DNA from 2 places in the Rhizobium cerradonense genome. Region 2 is predicted to be linked to the other one. Evidence: predicted binding sites of a transcription regulator. Region 2 holds the regulator's gene; the other holds the start of a gene.

Region 1 (8,062 bases), 270 kb from region 2:
GCGTCTTCACGCGCTCATCCTGCTCGGTCAGATAGTCGCGAGCGGATTCGCCGGTCACCGCTTCGATACGGCGGACACCGGCGCCGACGGCACTTTCGCCAAGGACACGGATAAGGCCGATCTGGCCGGTGGCGGAGACATGTGTGCCGCCGCACAGTTCGACGGAATAGGGCTTGTCAGCCTTGGCACCGCGCACACCCTGCCCCATGGACACGACGCGGACTTCGTCGCCATACTTCTCGCCGAACAGCGCCATGGCGCCCTCGGCAATGGCGTCATCGACGCTCATCAGGCGGGTCGTGACCGGCGAGTTCTGCAGCACGATTTCGTTAGCCATATCCTCGACCACCTTCAGCTCTTCAGCCGACATCGGCTTCGGATGCGAAACGTCGAAACGCAGACGCTCGGGCGCCACCAGCGAACCCTTCTGCGCCACATGGGTGCCAAGTACCTCGCGCAACGCCTCATGCAGCAGATGGGTCGCGGAGTGGTTGGCGCGCAGGCGCGACCGCCTGTTGTGATCGACCGTCAGCACGACGGCGTCGCCGATCTTGATCTTGCCTTCAGACACTTCCGAGCTATGAACGAAAAGGCCTTCGCCCTTCTTCTGCGTGTCGCTTACGGTGAGCTTGCCGTGGTCGCTAGAAACCACGCCGGTATCGCCCATCTGACCGCCGGATTCGCCGTAGAACGGCGTCTGGTTGACGATGATCTGCACCCTGTCGCCGGCAGATGCGCTGTCGACGGCAACACCGTCCTTGACGATTGCCTGGATAACGCCTTCAGCGGCCTCCGTGTCGTAGCCGAGGAATTCGGTGGCGCCGAACTTTTCCTTGAGCTCGAACCAGATGGTTTCGGTTGCCTTGTCGCCGGAGCCAGCCCAATGCGAGCGGGCTTCGGCCTTCTGCCGTTCCATCGCGTCGGTGAAGCTCGATATGTCGACGCCGATGCCGCGGGCGCGCAGCGCATCCTGCGTCAGGTCGAGCGGGAAGCCATAGGTGTCATAAAGCTTGAACGCGGTCTCGCCATCAAGGCTGTCGCCCTTGTGAAGCGTCGAGGTTGCATCGGCAAGCAGCGACAGACCACGCTCCAGCGTCTTGCGGAAACGGGTCTCTTCCAGCTTCAGCGTCTCGGAAATCAGCGCTTCGGCACGCACGAGCTCGGGATAGGCGCGGCCCATCTGCTGGACGAGCGTCGGCAACAGCTTCCAGACCAGCGGCTCCTTGGCGCCGAGCAACTGCGCATGGCGCATGGCGCGGCGCATGATGCGGCGAAGCACATAGCCGCGGCCTTCGTTCGACGGCAGCACGCCGTCGGCGATCAGGAAGGCGGAGGAGCGCAGGTGATCGGCGATGACGCGGTGGCTGGCGCGGCGTTCGCCCTCGGCCTTGACTCCGGTCGCCTCTTCCGAAGCCTCGATCAATGCGCGGAACAGGTCGATGTCGTAATTGTCATGCTTGCCCTGCAACACGGCAGCAACGCGTTCGAGACCCATGCCCGTGTCGATCGACGGACGCGGCAGGTCGACCCGCTGCTCCTTAGTGATCTGCTCGAACTGCATGAAGACGAGATTCCAGATCTCGATGAACCGGTCGCCATCCTCTTCCGGCGAGCCGGGAGGGCCGCCCCAGATATGGTCGCCGTGATCATAGAAGATTTCGGAACATGGGCCGCAAGGACCGGTATCGCCCATTGCCCAGAAATTGTCGCTGGTGGCGATGCGGATGATCTTGTCGTCCGAAAGACCGGCGATCTTCTTCCAGAGATCATAGGCGACATCGTCGGTATGATAGACCGTCACCAGCAGGCGCTTGGCGTCGAGGCCGAATTCCTTGGTGATCAGGTTCCAGGCAAGCTCGATGGCGCGCTCCTTGAAATAGTCGCCGAACGAGAAATTGCCGAGCATCTCAAAGAAGGTATGGTGACGGGCGGTATAGCCGACATTGTCGAGGTCATTATGCTTGCCGCCGGCGCGCACGCATTTCTGTGCCGTCGATGCAGTCTTGTAGGGGCGCTGCTCCAGGCCGGTGAAGACGTTCTTGAACTGCACCATGCCGGCATTGGTGAACATCAGCGTCGGATCGTTGCGTGGAACAAGCGGGCTCGACGGCACGATCTCGTGGCCGTTCTTCTTAAAATAGTCGAGAAAGGTCGACCGGATTTCGTTCACACCGCTCATATTGGGCCCTTCAGTCCTTGCCTCGAGCGAGATGTCCCATCTCGCTCATGTTCCTTCACCTAGCATGGTCTTGTCCAAAAACCGCTTCGCACTTTTGGGGATCACGCGTTGGCAATATTTAACAAATCCAGTGGCTTTTATCGTCCGCTCCCGGCCCTGTCCAGCCGCACAAGCAAAACCGGCCGTACATCCCTTGGACAATACGGCCGGTTTTGAATTTTAGTCTTGGTTAGTCCTGAGCTTGGTCGCGGAAATTACGCGTCCGCGGCGTCGCTGTCATCAGCGTCTGGTCCGCCATTCTGCAGGAAGCGATCGGCAATAAGACCTGCATTCTGGCGCAGCGACAGCTCGATCTCGCGAGCAAGATCCGGATTGTCGCGCAGGAAGAGCTTTGCGTTTTCGCGGCCCTGCCCCAGACGCTGGCTGTTATAGGAGAACCAGGCGCCGGACTTCTCGACGATGCCAGCCTTGACACCGAGGTCGATCAGCTCACCAGTCTTGGAAACGCCCTCGCCATACATGATGTCGAATTCCACCTGCTTGAAGGGCGGTGCCATCTTGTTCTTGACGACCTTGACGCGGGTCTGGTTGCCGACCACCTCTTCGCGCTCCTTGACGGAACCGATACGGCGAATATCGAGACGGACGGAGGCATAGAACTTCAGCGCATTGCCGCCGGTCGTCGTTTCCGGCGAGCCGAACATGACGCCGATCTTCATGCGGATCTGGTTGATGAAGATGACCATGCAGTTGGACTTCGAGATCGAAGCGGTAAGCTTGCGCAGCGCCTGGCTCATCAGGCGGGCCTGCATGCCCGGCAGGCTGTCGCCCATCTCGCCTTCGATTTCGGCACGCGGCGTCAGCGCGGCAACGGAGTCGACGACGAGAACGTCGATGGCGCCGGAACGCACCAGTGTATCGGTAATTTCAAGCGCCTGTTCGCCGGTGTCCGGCTGCGAAATCAGGAGGTTCTGCAGGTCGACGCCGAGCTTGCGGGCATAGACCGGATCGAGCGCGTGTTCGGCGTCGACGAAGGCGCAGATGCCGCCCTTTTTCTGGGATTCGGCGATGGTCTGCAGCGCCAGCGTCGTCTTGCCGGAGCTTTCCGGCCCGTAGATCTCGATGATGCGCCCCTTCGGCAAGCCGCCAATGCCGAGAGCGATATCGAGGCTCAGGGAGCCGGTGGAAACTGTTTCGATTTCGACCACGTTCTCGTTCGAGCCGAGCTTCATGATCGAGCCCTTGCCGAACGACCGCTCAATTTGAGAGAGTGCCGCTTCAAGTGCCTTGCTTTTATCCACCGATTTGTCCTCTACAAGCCGCAAAGAATTCTGAGACATCCGATCCACCTTTAGGTTATTGAAGCCGCTCAAGCAATGTCGCCGCTGATGAGAATTGTGTACTCTATTTGTTCTCATGTCGCAAGAGCACAACAAGCAATTGAAAGAAAAAGGTAAAATGAATTTCGTTCTACATTTGTTTTCTTCTTTCATAGCAAGCACTTACGTGTCCTTGCCGGGCATTTTGCGTGAGATATCAGCCGGCTCGATTCGCCTTTGGAAGCGCTGAGGAGATCGATATGGCGAAGAAGATTCTCGTTTTGGGTGGTGCCCATATCGACCGGCGCGGCCGCATCTTCGGCGAGACGGCGCCGGGGGCCAGCAACCCGGGCGCATGGTTCGAGGAACCGGGCGGTGGCGGCTTCAACGCGGCACGCAATCTGGCCCGTCTCGGCTTTGATGTGCGGCTGATCTCGCCGCGTGGCGGCGATGCGGCCGGCGAGATGGTGGCGGAAGCGGCGCTCAATGCCGGCGTCGACGACAAGCCCTTCGTTTTTCTCGATCGCAAGACGCCGAGCTATACGGCAATCCTCGAACGCGACGGCAATCTGGTGATCGCCCTCGCCGACATGGAGCTCTATAAGCTGTTCGTGCCGCGCCGGCTGACGATCCGCGCCATCCGCGATGCCTTCGAAGCCACTGACCTGATCCTTTGCGACGCCAATCTACCCGCCGAAACGCTGGCCGCCATCGCAATGCGCGCAGCCGATTGCGGCAAGCCATTGGCCGCGATCGCGATTTCGCCGGCCAAAGTGGTGCGCCTGAAGCCCTGCCTTGCCGGCATCGACCATCTTTTTCTGAACGAGGCCGAAGCTGCGGCGCTGACGGAGAGCCGTCCGGACGATCCGCGCCATTGGATCGCCGGATTGCGGGCACTCGGCCTCAGGGGTGGTGTCATTACACGTGGCAAACGCGAACTGATCGCTTTTTCCGGCGATGCCGCCGTCAGCCTGCAGCCGCCCGTTATCGATGAGGTTGCCGATGTCACCGGTGCCGGCGATTCGCTCGCCGCCGGTGTTCTGGCCGCCCTGCTTGCCGGTCACGATCTCGGCGAGGCGGTGCGCTATGGGGCAGCGGCCGCCGCGATCACCGTGCAATCACCATTCGCCACGGCGGAGGATCTTTCGCCCGACCTTCTGAAGGCAATACTGGCTCTTGTTCCCGAAGCCGCTATTTTGTCATGAAGCGCGCGATTTTCGCATTTCCCAACTCAGCCAATCGGACACAACCATGACCAAGCCCATTTCACCCCTGCTGCCGATCTCCTATTCGAAGGAGGTTGCTTCAGCAAAATTGCGCGGCGCTCCATTGGTGGCATTGGAATCGACCATCATCACCCATGGCATGCCCTATCCCGGCAATATCGAGATGGCGCGTAGCGTCGAGGCGATCATCCGGCAGGAAGGCGCCGTGCCGGCGACAATCGCCGTCATTCATGGCGTGCTGCATATCGGCCTGCAGCCTGAAGAGCTGGAGGCGCTCGCTCAGACAACTGGTGCGATGAAGGTTTCGCGCGCCGACCTCGCCTTCGCCATTGCAGAGCGCCGCACGGGCGCCACCACGGTTGCCGCGACGATGATCGCCGCAGCGCGGGCCGGCATCAAGGTTTTCGCGACCGGCGGCATTGGCGGCGTGCATCGCGGCGCCGAGGAAAGCTTCGATATCTCGGCCGACCTGGAAGAGCTCGCCCGCACTGACGTCATCGTGGTCTGCGCCGGCGCCAAGGCCATCCTGGATATTCCGAAAACGCTGGAAGTGCTGGAAACCCGCGGCGTGCCCGTCGTCACCTACGACAGCGCCGAATTCCCCGCCTTCTGGTCGCGTTCCTCCGGCCTGCCGAGCCCGCTGACCTTGAACAGCCCTGCCGCGATCGCCAACTTCCAGGTAACCCGTGAACAGCTTAGCATCAACGGTGGCATGCTGATCGCCAATCCAGTTCCGGAAGCCGATGAAATCCCGCGTGAGGAGATGGAAATCTACATCGAACGCGCCTTGGACAGCGCCGAGCGCGACGAAATCGCCGGCAAGGCGGTCACTCCCTATCTGCTCAGCACCATCTTCGACATCACCGACGGCCGCAGCCTGAAGACCAATATCGCGCTGGTCGAAAACAATGCGCGCCTTGCCGCGGAAATCGCCGTTGCTCTGGCGGAATGATCGGAAGCGAGTCGCGTCGATAACGGATGGCAACCCGCGCAGCCGCCTTAGGTCAATGTGAACAGACCTAACGCGGCGCGCAATTCCGCAAGGGTTGCCTCCGTCCGCTGCCTTGCCCTGAGCGTACCTTGCCGCAGGACTTCCAGGGCGTAACCGGGATCGGCGGCATAGTGGGCACGGCGCTCGCGGATCGGGGCCAGCAGAGCTTGCAGAATATCTTCAAGATGCTGTTTCACGACCATGTCGCCAAGACCGCCCCTTCGATAGCGCTCCTTTAGCTCTTCGACGAAAGTCCTATCCTCGGCAAAGGCATCGAGATAGGTGAAGACGACATTGCCCTCGATCTTTCCCGGATCGGCGGCGCGCAGATGAGCAGGATCGGTGTACATCCGGCGCACGGCTTGCCGAATATCGTCCGGCGATGCGGATAGCGGGATGGCATTGCCCTGCGACTTGCTCATTTTGGCTTTGCCATCGACGCCCGGCAGGCGTCCGATCATCGGGATCATTGCCTTGGCTTCCGCAAGAACCTCGCGGCCGGCCTGCCGGTTGAGACGACGCACGATTTCGTTGGTTTGCTCGATCAGCGGAGCCTGATCTTCACCCACCGGAACGATCGTCGCCTTGAACGCGGTGATGTCAGCCGCTTGAGCGACGGGATAGCAAAGAAAACCCGCTGGGACATCACGCTCAAAGCCGCGAAGCTGAATTTCCGTCTTGATGGTCGGGTTGCGCTCCAGCCGTCCGACGGTCACGAAGTTCATATAAAGCACCGTCAGTTCGGCCAGCGCCGGCAATGCGGATTGAAGGCAAATTGTCGTTTCGGCCGGATCGATCCCCACGGAAAGATAGTCGAAGACGACTTCCAGCACGTTCCGGCGAATCTTCTCCGGATCATGCGCGTTGTCGGTCAGCGCTTGCATATCCGCCAGAAGCAGGAATTGCCGATGCGTATGCTGGAGGGCCACGCGGTTCCTCAGAGAACCGACGTAGTGACCGAGATGGAGGGGACCTGTAGTCCGATCGCCTGTGAGAATGACCGGGCGATTATCGATAGGTGACATTTAGTTGCTCCGTTAAGGAGCCGCCGCGATCGGAAAGATGCCGGGAAATGACCATGCCTGCCGGATCACGGCGGCAAGGGTCGATTTCAAGAAATGACGACTGCCGCTCCTAGAAGGAGCGCCACCACATCCGCAGGCTGGCGTTAGCGAGGTCGGTCATATCGGTTTGATGCCACGGATCAGATTGGAATGGCAATGGTGAACGTTGGACTTGTGACGCCGGTATCGTCCAAAGCTTGCATATTTCTTTGGTTCGCAGAGCGATAAAGCGCATCAAAACAGCGCTTTACCCGGCCTCCCTCACTTAGCGATCCAGCGTTTCCCTGACCACGACGGCAAGCTGCTTCAGCGAGAAAGGCTTCGGCAGGAAGCCGAACTTGGCATCGGCCGGCAGGTTGCGGGCAAAGGCATCTTCGGCATAGCCGGATACGAAGATGAACTTCATATCGGGATATTTCTTGCGCAATTCACGCAGCAGCGACGGTCCGTCCATCTCCGGCATGACGACGTCGGAAACGACGACATCCACCTGTCCGTCGAGTTCATCCATGATATCGAGCGCTTCGACGCCGGATCCCGCCTCATAGACGGTATAGCCACGCGTCTCGAGCATGCGCTTGCCACCCCTGCGCACCGCCTCCTCGTCCTCGACAAGCAGAACGACGGCCGATTTGCCGGTGAGGTCCGCAGGCTCCTCCGGCGGCGGGACGACAGCGGCAACGCTCTGGTCCATCGCCGAGATATCCCGGCTTTCGGAGGCCTGGCCTTCGATAACAGTCGGAATTTCGACGATATGGCGCGGCAGGAAGATGCGGAAGGTCGTGCCCTTGCCGACTTCGGATTCCGGGTGGATGTAGCCGCCCGATTGCTTGATGATGCCGTAAACCATGGCAAGGCCAAGCCCGGTGCCCTTGCCCACTTCCTTTGTGGTGAAGAAGGGCTCGAAGATCTTGTCCATGATGTCGGGTGCGATCCCCGTACCCGTGTCGCTGACCTCGACCAGCACCATTTCCTCATGCGGCAGATAGGCATAGTTGAAGGCAGCCACGTCCGTTGCCGACAAATTGCGGGTGCGCAGCGTCAGCGTGCCGCCCTCGGGCATGGCATCGCGGGCGTTGACGCAGAGGTTGATCAGCACCTGCTCGAACTGCGACAGGTCGGTCTTCACCGGCCAGAGATCGCGGCCATAATCGACATCCAGTTTGACATGTGTGCCCGACAGCAGCCGGTCCACCAGCATGCGCAGGTCGCCGATCACATCCGTCAGATTGAGGATCGTCGGCCGCATCGTCTGCTTGCGCGAGAAGGCCAGCAACTGCCGC
Region 2 (8,062 bases):
GCAAGCGCAAACAGCACCGTGAACATGGTCGTGGGGAAGCCGAGAGCCTTCAGCGTGATGCCGGAGTAGAAGTCGACATTCGGGTAAAGCTTCTTCTCGATGAAATAGTCATCGGTCAGCGCGATACGCTCCAGTTCGATCGCGATGTCGAGCAGCGGATCGTCCTTGATGCCGAGTTCGCCGAGAACCTCGTGCGCCGTCTTCTGCATGATCTTGGCGCGCGGATCGTAGTTCTTGTAGACGCGATGACCGAAGCCCATCAGCCGGAACGGATCGTTCTTGTCCTTGGCGCGGGCGATATATTCCGGAATGCGGTCAACCGTGCCGATTTCCGTCAGCATGTTGAGCGCCGCTTCGTTGGCGCCGCCGTGAGCGGGACCCCAGAGGCAGGCGATGCCGGCGGCGACGCAAGCAAAGGGGTTGGCACCGGAAGAGCCCGCGAGGCGAACCGTCGATGTCGACGCATTCTGCTCGTGATCGGCGTGCAGGATGAAGATGCGGTCCATGGCGCGGGCAAGCACCGGGTTGACCACATATTCTTCGCAGGGCACGGCAAAGCACATGCGCAGGAAGTTCGACGCATAATCGAGGTCGTTCTTCGGGTAAACGAAGGGCTGGCCGATATGGTACTTGTAAGCCATGGCGGCAAGCGTCGGCATCTTGGCGATCATGCGCAGGCTTGCGACCATGCGCTGGTGCGGATCGGTGATGTCGGTGGAGTCGTGATAGAAGGCCGACAGAGCGCCGACGCAGCCGCACATGACGGCCATCGGATGCGCATCGCGACGGAAGCCGGTGAAGAAGCGAGACATCTGTTCATGCACCATGGTGTGGTGCACGACCCGGTAATCGAAGTCCTTCTTCTGGGCTGCGGTCGGCAATTCGCCGTAGAGCAGCAGGTAACAGACTTCGAGGAAGTCGCCGTGTTCGGCAAGCTGTTCGATCGGATAACCGCGATGCAGCAGAACGCCTTCGTCGCCATCAATAAAGGTGATGCTGGATTCGCACGACGCAGTCGAAGTGAAGCCAGGATCGTAGGTGAAAGTGGAGGTGTTCTTATAAAGGGCACCAATATCAATGACACTTGGGCCGATGGTTCCGGACTTAACCGGCAAATCCACCGTCTTTTCACCCCAAGTTAGTTTCGCGCTTTGTTCCGTCATGCTGATCCTCCAAGATTTGGCGGGATTGGCGCCTTAAAAAGCGCCAAAGGGTTAAGCGACTAACGATTAGCTATATGATCCAGAGCCTAATGCCAAGTTATCCTTACGCCTATTTGTGCATTGCGGTATCAACTTTTGGGCACTGCGGTAGAAGGGACCATTTTGCGCAAGCGTGAATTAGCGTCATTTGTCGGCGATGACGCCGATTTCAGTTGAAATCACTGGCCGGTGACGGCAAAACTCTCGCTATAGCTGTAGTTTTGCGTGGGCGCTGGAGTATATGCCTAATTTAGAGGCACCGGATCCGCAGGTGGATAGTCGGGAATTGGCTGCGGTTGCCGTGCGCGAGGAGGGCGTGGGCGCCGTTATTTCTCGTGCCAAAGCGTCGCGGCCGGAGCGGACACAGGACCATGCCGCGCTTATTGCCCGCCTTCGCCTCGCGGCGGGCAGCATCCGACCCGGCATTTACCATTTAGCCGAAGAAGAGGCGGCGCACGGTCGCGCGATGCTATTTGCGCCGGTCTACATCGGCGCCGGCGCGATCGTCTGGTTCTCGGTCGGAGCCGATCCGCCGCCGCAAGCTGTTTTTGCGGCCCTCCTTATCTTCGCTGTCGCATTCTTCCGCCAGCAGCACGCGGGGCGAGTGCTACGGCACATATTGTTTGCCGGCATGCTGATGTGCTCCGGCATGGCTCTGGCGCAATGCGAAACCTGGCGCGCATCGACGGTGATGCTCGACTCTGCGGTGACGACCACCATCACCGGGCGGATCGAACGGCGTGAAGCCGACGACAAGGGCCATTGGCGCTATGTCGTCGCCCTGGAGGCAACGGAAAAACCGACCATTCGCAGGCCGCCGGCGCAGATCACCATTTTCGTGCGCAAACAGCTCCAGCCCTTCGAACTCGGCGACCGCATTCAGGGTAGAGCGCGGTTGACGCCGCCGGCCGGACCTGCCTTGCCCGGCCTCAACGATTTCGCCTTCAGCGCCTATTTCGATGGCACCGGCGCGAATGGCTTTGCCTATGGAACGCCGACACTATTGTCACCGACTAGTGATGTAGTTCAGGGATCGGTCCTCGACAAGGCGGATATCTGGCTTGCCGGTTTGCGCAGCCATATCGGCGATAGAATCAGGACGCTTTTGCCCGGAGACACCGGCGCCTTTGCGGCTTCGCTTGTCACCGATGAGAGACGAGCGATCTCAGACGACACGACCGAAGCGCTGCGGACCTCGGGTCTTGCGCATATCATCGCCATCTCCGGCCTAAACATGGCGCTCTCCGCGGGCATCTTTTATGTCGGTTTACGCTATGCCCTCAGTCTGTTTTTCGGCGTGGCACAGGCTTGGCCAACGAAGAAGATTGCGGCCTTCGGCGCGCTGGTCACAGTGACGGCTTATTACCTCATTTCCGGCTTCGGGGTATCCGCGGAGCGTGCCTTCATCATGATGGCGATCATGCTGATCGCCGTGCTCTTCGACCGGCCATCCATCAGCCTGCGCAACGTGGCGCTATCGGCGATAGTCATTCTCATACTGTCGCCTTCGCAGGCGCTCGGACCAAGTTTTCAGATGTCTTACGCCGCGACCCTGGCGTTGGTGTCCGGCTATTCGCTCTGGGCGAGGAGGCCGCATCGGGAGAGCGTTCTCTCCCGGTTCCGGGTCATGCGTCCGCTGCTCTTCGTTTCCCGTTTCTTCGGAAGCATATTGTCGACCTCTTTTATAGGCGGCGCATCGACGGCAATCTTCTCGATAGAACATTTTCACCGGTTGGCGACATATGGCCTCGTTGCCAATCTGGCGGCTATGCCGGTCGTCTCCTTTGTCGTCATGCCGTTTGGCATGGCGGCGACGCTACTGATGCCATTTGGCGTTGATGCCCCTTTCTGGCAGATAACCGGCTGGGGACTTGATGTCGTCATCGTCATTGCCAAAACGGTTGCCGCCTGGGGCGGTAATATTCCCTTCGGCCGGCTGCCGGTCTGGCTGTTCCCGACGGTCATAGCCGGCTTCTTGCTGATGACCTTGCTGAGAACATGGCTGCGACATGCAGGTGCGCTCTTGATCACCGGTTCGGTCGCAGTCGTGGCGCTCGGCCCCGGTGTCCTGAAGCCTGATCTCATGATCTCCGAGGACGGCACGCTGGTCGCCTTGTTGCGCAACGGTGCGCTGACGACAAACCGCGAAAAACCGCCGGATTTCATCTTCGAGCAGTGGCAAAGAGCATTGGCGATCACCGAGCAGCAACCGCCAACGATGCTTCCGCCGGATAGTCAGCTCCCCAAAATCAGCAAATCAGACAAGCATCGTCGCCTGAATTCCGAAGAACAGAGCACCGTTCGAAAGGCGATGGATGCGGCATTAGACGCGGCCGGGCCGGGCGGTTTCGCCTGCCAAAAAGGTGCATGGTGCGTGGCAATGCTGGATAATGGCGACATGCTTGTCACCATTGAAGATGCCGCCTATCTCGCTCCGGCCTGCGACACGGCCAATATCGTCATCACCTCCGTACGGCTGCGTCTTGATCGCTGCCGCTCTGGCGCCACGCTCTTCACAGGTGCAACATTGCGCCGCACAGGGTCCATCGAAATGAGCCTTAGCACCGATAAACCGATAATGACGGCAGCGTTTGAAAACCTTTCGCGGCCATGGAGCCTGCATCGCTCCTACGACTGGCGAACAGACACTTTTGGCGCGCCGCTCAAGCCGGCGTCACCGGTCAGTGATAGCGGCGAATGAGACCGACGAGCTTGCCTTGTACCTTCACTCGATCCGGCCCGAAGATGCGGGTTTCGTAAGCAGGGTTTGCCGCTTCAAGCGCGATCGAGGCTCCCTTGCGGCGGAAGCGCTTCAATGTCGCCTCTTCATCATCGACGAGAGCGACGACGATGTCGCCGGGATTGGCGGTCGTGGCGTTGCGGATGATGACGGTATCGCCATCAAAGATGCCGGCATCGATCATCGAGTCGCCCTTGACCTCCAGCGCATAATGCTCGCCGGAGCCGAGCATGTCGGCGGGAACGGTGATGTCGTGAGTATTGTTCTGGATGGCCGAGATCGGAACGCCGGCGGCAATGCGGCCCATGACGGGTACCGAAACCGAACTGTTGTTGTCCTCACTCACCGGCTTTGCGGGTGCGGGCGGCGGCACAAGTTGCGGCTTGCCAAGGCTACCCTCGATGACGCTTGGCGAAAAGCCGCGGCGAGGCTGCAGGCTCGGGCTATAGGCCTCCGGCAGCTTGATGACCTCCAGCGCTCGGGCTCGGTTCGGCAGGCGACGGATGAAGCCGCGCTCTTCCAAAGCCGTGATGAGACGGTGAATACCGGATTTGGACGCAAGGTCCAGCGCATCCTTCATCTCGTCGAAAGATGGCGGAACACCGGACTCCTTCATTCGTTCGTGAATGAAGAGAAGCAGTTCCTGCTGCTTGCGCGTCAACATCGTTTTGAACCTCGGGACTGAGAAGGTGTCGTGAAACAAATCCAGAACGGACACTATATGTTCCATATGTGTTCCGCAAGCCCTTAAATTTCGGTGAACATTTTGTAGGTGCATCAAATAAATGGGGAACATAACAGGTCCCGGGCAGATGATTTTTTCCCGGCACCTTCAAACTAAATAGCAGAAATATATGCGGAATCGGGCGAAGCAAAATTTCGGACGATCCCAAAACTGATTATCTCCAAGGCGGCGAAAAGCCATGTTCTTCGTTCTATAAGCTCTTTGGAGGACGACACTCTCCGAACCATGGAGAGCAAGCTATGGATCTGACTGGGAATCCGGATTTCTGAGGGGCCGGGATTGGTGCCATCCGTAGTAATATTCGACGGGATATCAATAGGTTGAACTTTTCCTCGAACTCCCGTGCCGGTGCTCGAGCAAGGTACGGTCGTTGGCGATCTGCCTTAGCATGCTGCGCCCGGCCAGAATCATCTCGACGAGAAAGGCCACAAAGGCGCCCATGAGTGCGAAGACGGCAAGCCCAAAGAGCCAGAGCAGCAATTGCTCGCGAAACTGCTGGCGAATCGCACCGCCCATGAGGCCGAGCGTCGCAAGGCATGTGAACACGCCCGATGTCGTGCCGAGCAGAACTGCGATCTCCAGCGCCAATGTTCGCCGCCGCAGATAGTAGAGCTGCAGCAACCGTGTTTCATCCGGGTCCTCAGAGGTCACCCGTTCGAAAAGGCTGTTGACCCGGTCGGAGACGCGGGCGAGCCTGGCCGAAAAGACATTGAGGCACCCGGCAGTGCCCGCCAGCAGAAAGACCGCTGTCAGCGCTATCTGAATAACGTGCGCGGCAATAGACGTCAGATGGTCGTTCAGCACATTGGATCTCCTTTCTGTCCAACGTCATCCGGTATCCGCCCCAGAGGTGTCGCCTTGCCAAAGAAGCGCGCGGAGATGAGGCTGGTTACTGATCTCGCGCGAACGTTCAGGTCGGCGGCGCTGCCGATTGCGTCATTTGCTCAGCGATCTTCTTTCTCTGCAGTGTCATGGCTGCGATCGCGGCATCGGATTTTTCCTCGCCACCCACCTGCACTGTCGGCTGAGCGAAGTCGATGCCGTTTTCCATGAATGCGTCGCGGATCATGGTATAGGCCTGGCGCCGTATGTAGGTTTGCCGACCGGGGAGGGCGGTAAAGGCAAAACTCAGTTCGATACCGAAGTCGCCAATTTGCTCCACCCCCTTCATTTTCAGGGTTTCAAGAATCTGCGGTCCGATTTCCGGATCTTCTTTCAACTGCTCTCCGATTTGCTTGACGATCCTTTTCGCCTTGGTGACGTCGGTATTGAACGGAACCCGTAGCAGGAATTTATCGATCGCCCAGTCGCGGCTCATGTTCTGAACGGCGCCGAGTTCGCCGAAGGGAACTGTGAACACCGGACCATGATGATGTCGAAGCCTGACGGAACGCAGGCTGAAAGATTCCACGGTTCCCTTGTAGCTGCCGCTTTGAACGTATTCGCCGACGCGGAAGGCATCGTCCATCAGGTAGAAAATGCCGCTGACGATATCCTTGACGAGCGTTTGCGAGCCGAAGCCGATCGCCACGCCGAATATGCCGGCCCCCGCAATCAACGGCCCGATCTGCACGCCCATTTCGGACAGCACGGTGAGGACGGCGGCTGCGATAACGATGGCTGCCAGCGCGTTGCGGAAGATCGGCAACAGGGTGCGAAGGCGGCCCGCGCGCGCGGCTTCCGCCGATGGCGAGGAGGCACTGCTGTCGGCGGCGCTCAATTTCTCGTCAATGAATGCCCTCGACAATTGCCAGCAGAGATCGGCCAAAATCAGAACGACGACGCTCTTCAGCGCACCGCGAACAGCGGCGTCGATCGCCGGATTTTCTCGTGCGAGGATGTTGGGATCATAGTGCCAGACGACGGTAATCCAGGCGACCGCGGCTACGATGACGAGCGCGCGCGCACCGCGGACGGCCAGCACCATGCGCGCACTGTTCTTGTTGTCACTAGGCCAGCGTCCCTTTGCGAATGCTTCGGCCGTCCGTCCGACGGCAGTCAATAGCCCCGGAAGAACAACGACATAGATGCCAAGCCAGAAAAGGCCGACGAAGTTGGCCACCCAAAGAAGCCAGAGGCAGGCAACGTAGAGTGAATAAAGGATGTTCATAAGCGTTAACTGTCGGGCAGCGGTTTCCTTGGCCGGTCGCCGCCACACGGCTTCGAGCGTGATCAGCAATAGGAGAATGGAGAACCCGTGGGAGACGACGGTGCCGACATCTCCGTCGATGGAGAGCGGTCTGGTCAGCGACGTCGTGGCGCCGGCTATCGCCAAAACGGCAATGAAGAGACAAGCCCTGCGATAGCCGAAGGCCGACAGAGAGCCCGCGTCCATCGATAGTCTGCAGACGGCAAATGCGAGGCGAGCGGCAATGAATGCCGTCAGATAAAACAGGATCACCACATGCAGTAGCGGCGGCCAGTCTATGGCTAGGAAAATGGCGGAGCTGACGAGGGTGAAAGTGATCCACGGTCCTAATTCTCCGATCGTATGTGCGACAAGAGGATTTGGAAACTGGGCTTTCAGGACGGTTTTCTTGAAAAACCATTCCGCAGCGAGACCGACGCAGACCAATGCGGCGAACATGACGACGGCAGGCGCAAAGCCGTTGTTCCTTGCCTGCTCACGCACCCTACTCGCTGCAGCGGCGAGCTGCCCCGGTACATTGGGAATCGCCGACCGCAGCGCCTTATATCGGGCGCGAGCGCGGGCCTCTCCGGTTTCGACCAGCGTCGCCGTCGCCGAAGGTGCCGGCTGTTGCTCGGCTGCTTGCCGCTTTTCCAGCCATTGGCGCAGCTCCGGATCATTCATCAGACGCAGCAATTCCGATAGCTTTGCAGGCGGTGCTGTGGGGGCCGTTTCGGGGGTCTGCGCGTGGCACAGTTGCGGCGCAATAGCCGTGAAAACAAGGATAAGTGCAACGGCGACCAAGCCGCTGGGCATAAGGGAAATCAAGCGGGCGACAGAATTCGTGAACCTTCGGACGTGCCCCACCAAGGCCAGACAAAGAGAAGCCGTCAAATGTAAGACCGGGCGTATGGGCGCCCCCTCGACGAGCATCAAGCGCATGTCTCCCCCAAGCACCCGACAATCAGATTGAGTACTGCTGCAAAGATAGAAGTAACGACAGGCCGCTCTTCTGCCTTTCCGAGATCGGATGGTGAATTGCGTTGCCGTTGGACAATCCGAACTGAAGAATGCGCGTCTTCGTCTTGCTGCCGGGAAACGGACCTTTCGGCGCTATCCTCACCCGTATCACTTACCTGTTGCCGCGCTACAGATCATTTATTGCAGTATGATGCGGATATTGCTCGAATTATTGCCCTCTCACAAGGGAGAGTTTGGTGCCAGCACATATATAATTCGGCTAGTTC

What was found. The regulator LexA, encoded in region 2, represses DNA repair genes until DNA is damaged. The targets are predictions, from matches to a motif close to TGTTCNNNNTGTGTTCNG.
Region 1: recA (recombinase RecA) is a predicted target of LexA. The motif match lies at 3,578-3,595, and genes of this name have one in related genera.

Annotation. Positions count from the first base shown of each region.
Region 1 is NZ_JAQJCK010000001.1:448,810-456,871, forward strand. It holds gene alaS (alanine--tRNA ligase) at 1-2,179, opposite strand, end outside; gene recA (recombinase RecA) at 2,434-3,519, opposite strand; gene PH547_RS02260 (carbohydrate kinase family protein) at 3,759-4,703, shown strand; gene PH547_RS02265 (pseudouridine-5'-phosphate glycosidase) at 4,750-5,676, shown strand; gene trpS (tryptophan--tRNA ligase) at 5,724-6,740, opposite strand; gene cckA (cell cycle histidine kinase CckA) at 7,045-8,062, opposite strand, start outside.
Region 2 is NZ_JAQJCK010000001.1:175,834-183,895, forward strand. It holds gene gltA (citrate synthase) at 1-1,163, opposite strand, end outside; gene PH547_RS00945 (ComEC/Rec2 family competence protein) at 1,444-3,903, shown strand; gene lexA (transcriptional repressor LexA) at 3,884-4,606, opposite strand; gene PH547_RS00955 (DUF2721 domain-containing protein) at 5,000-5,491, opposite strand; gene PH547_RS00960 (mechanosensitive ion channel family protein) at 5,598-7,631, opposite strand.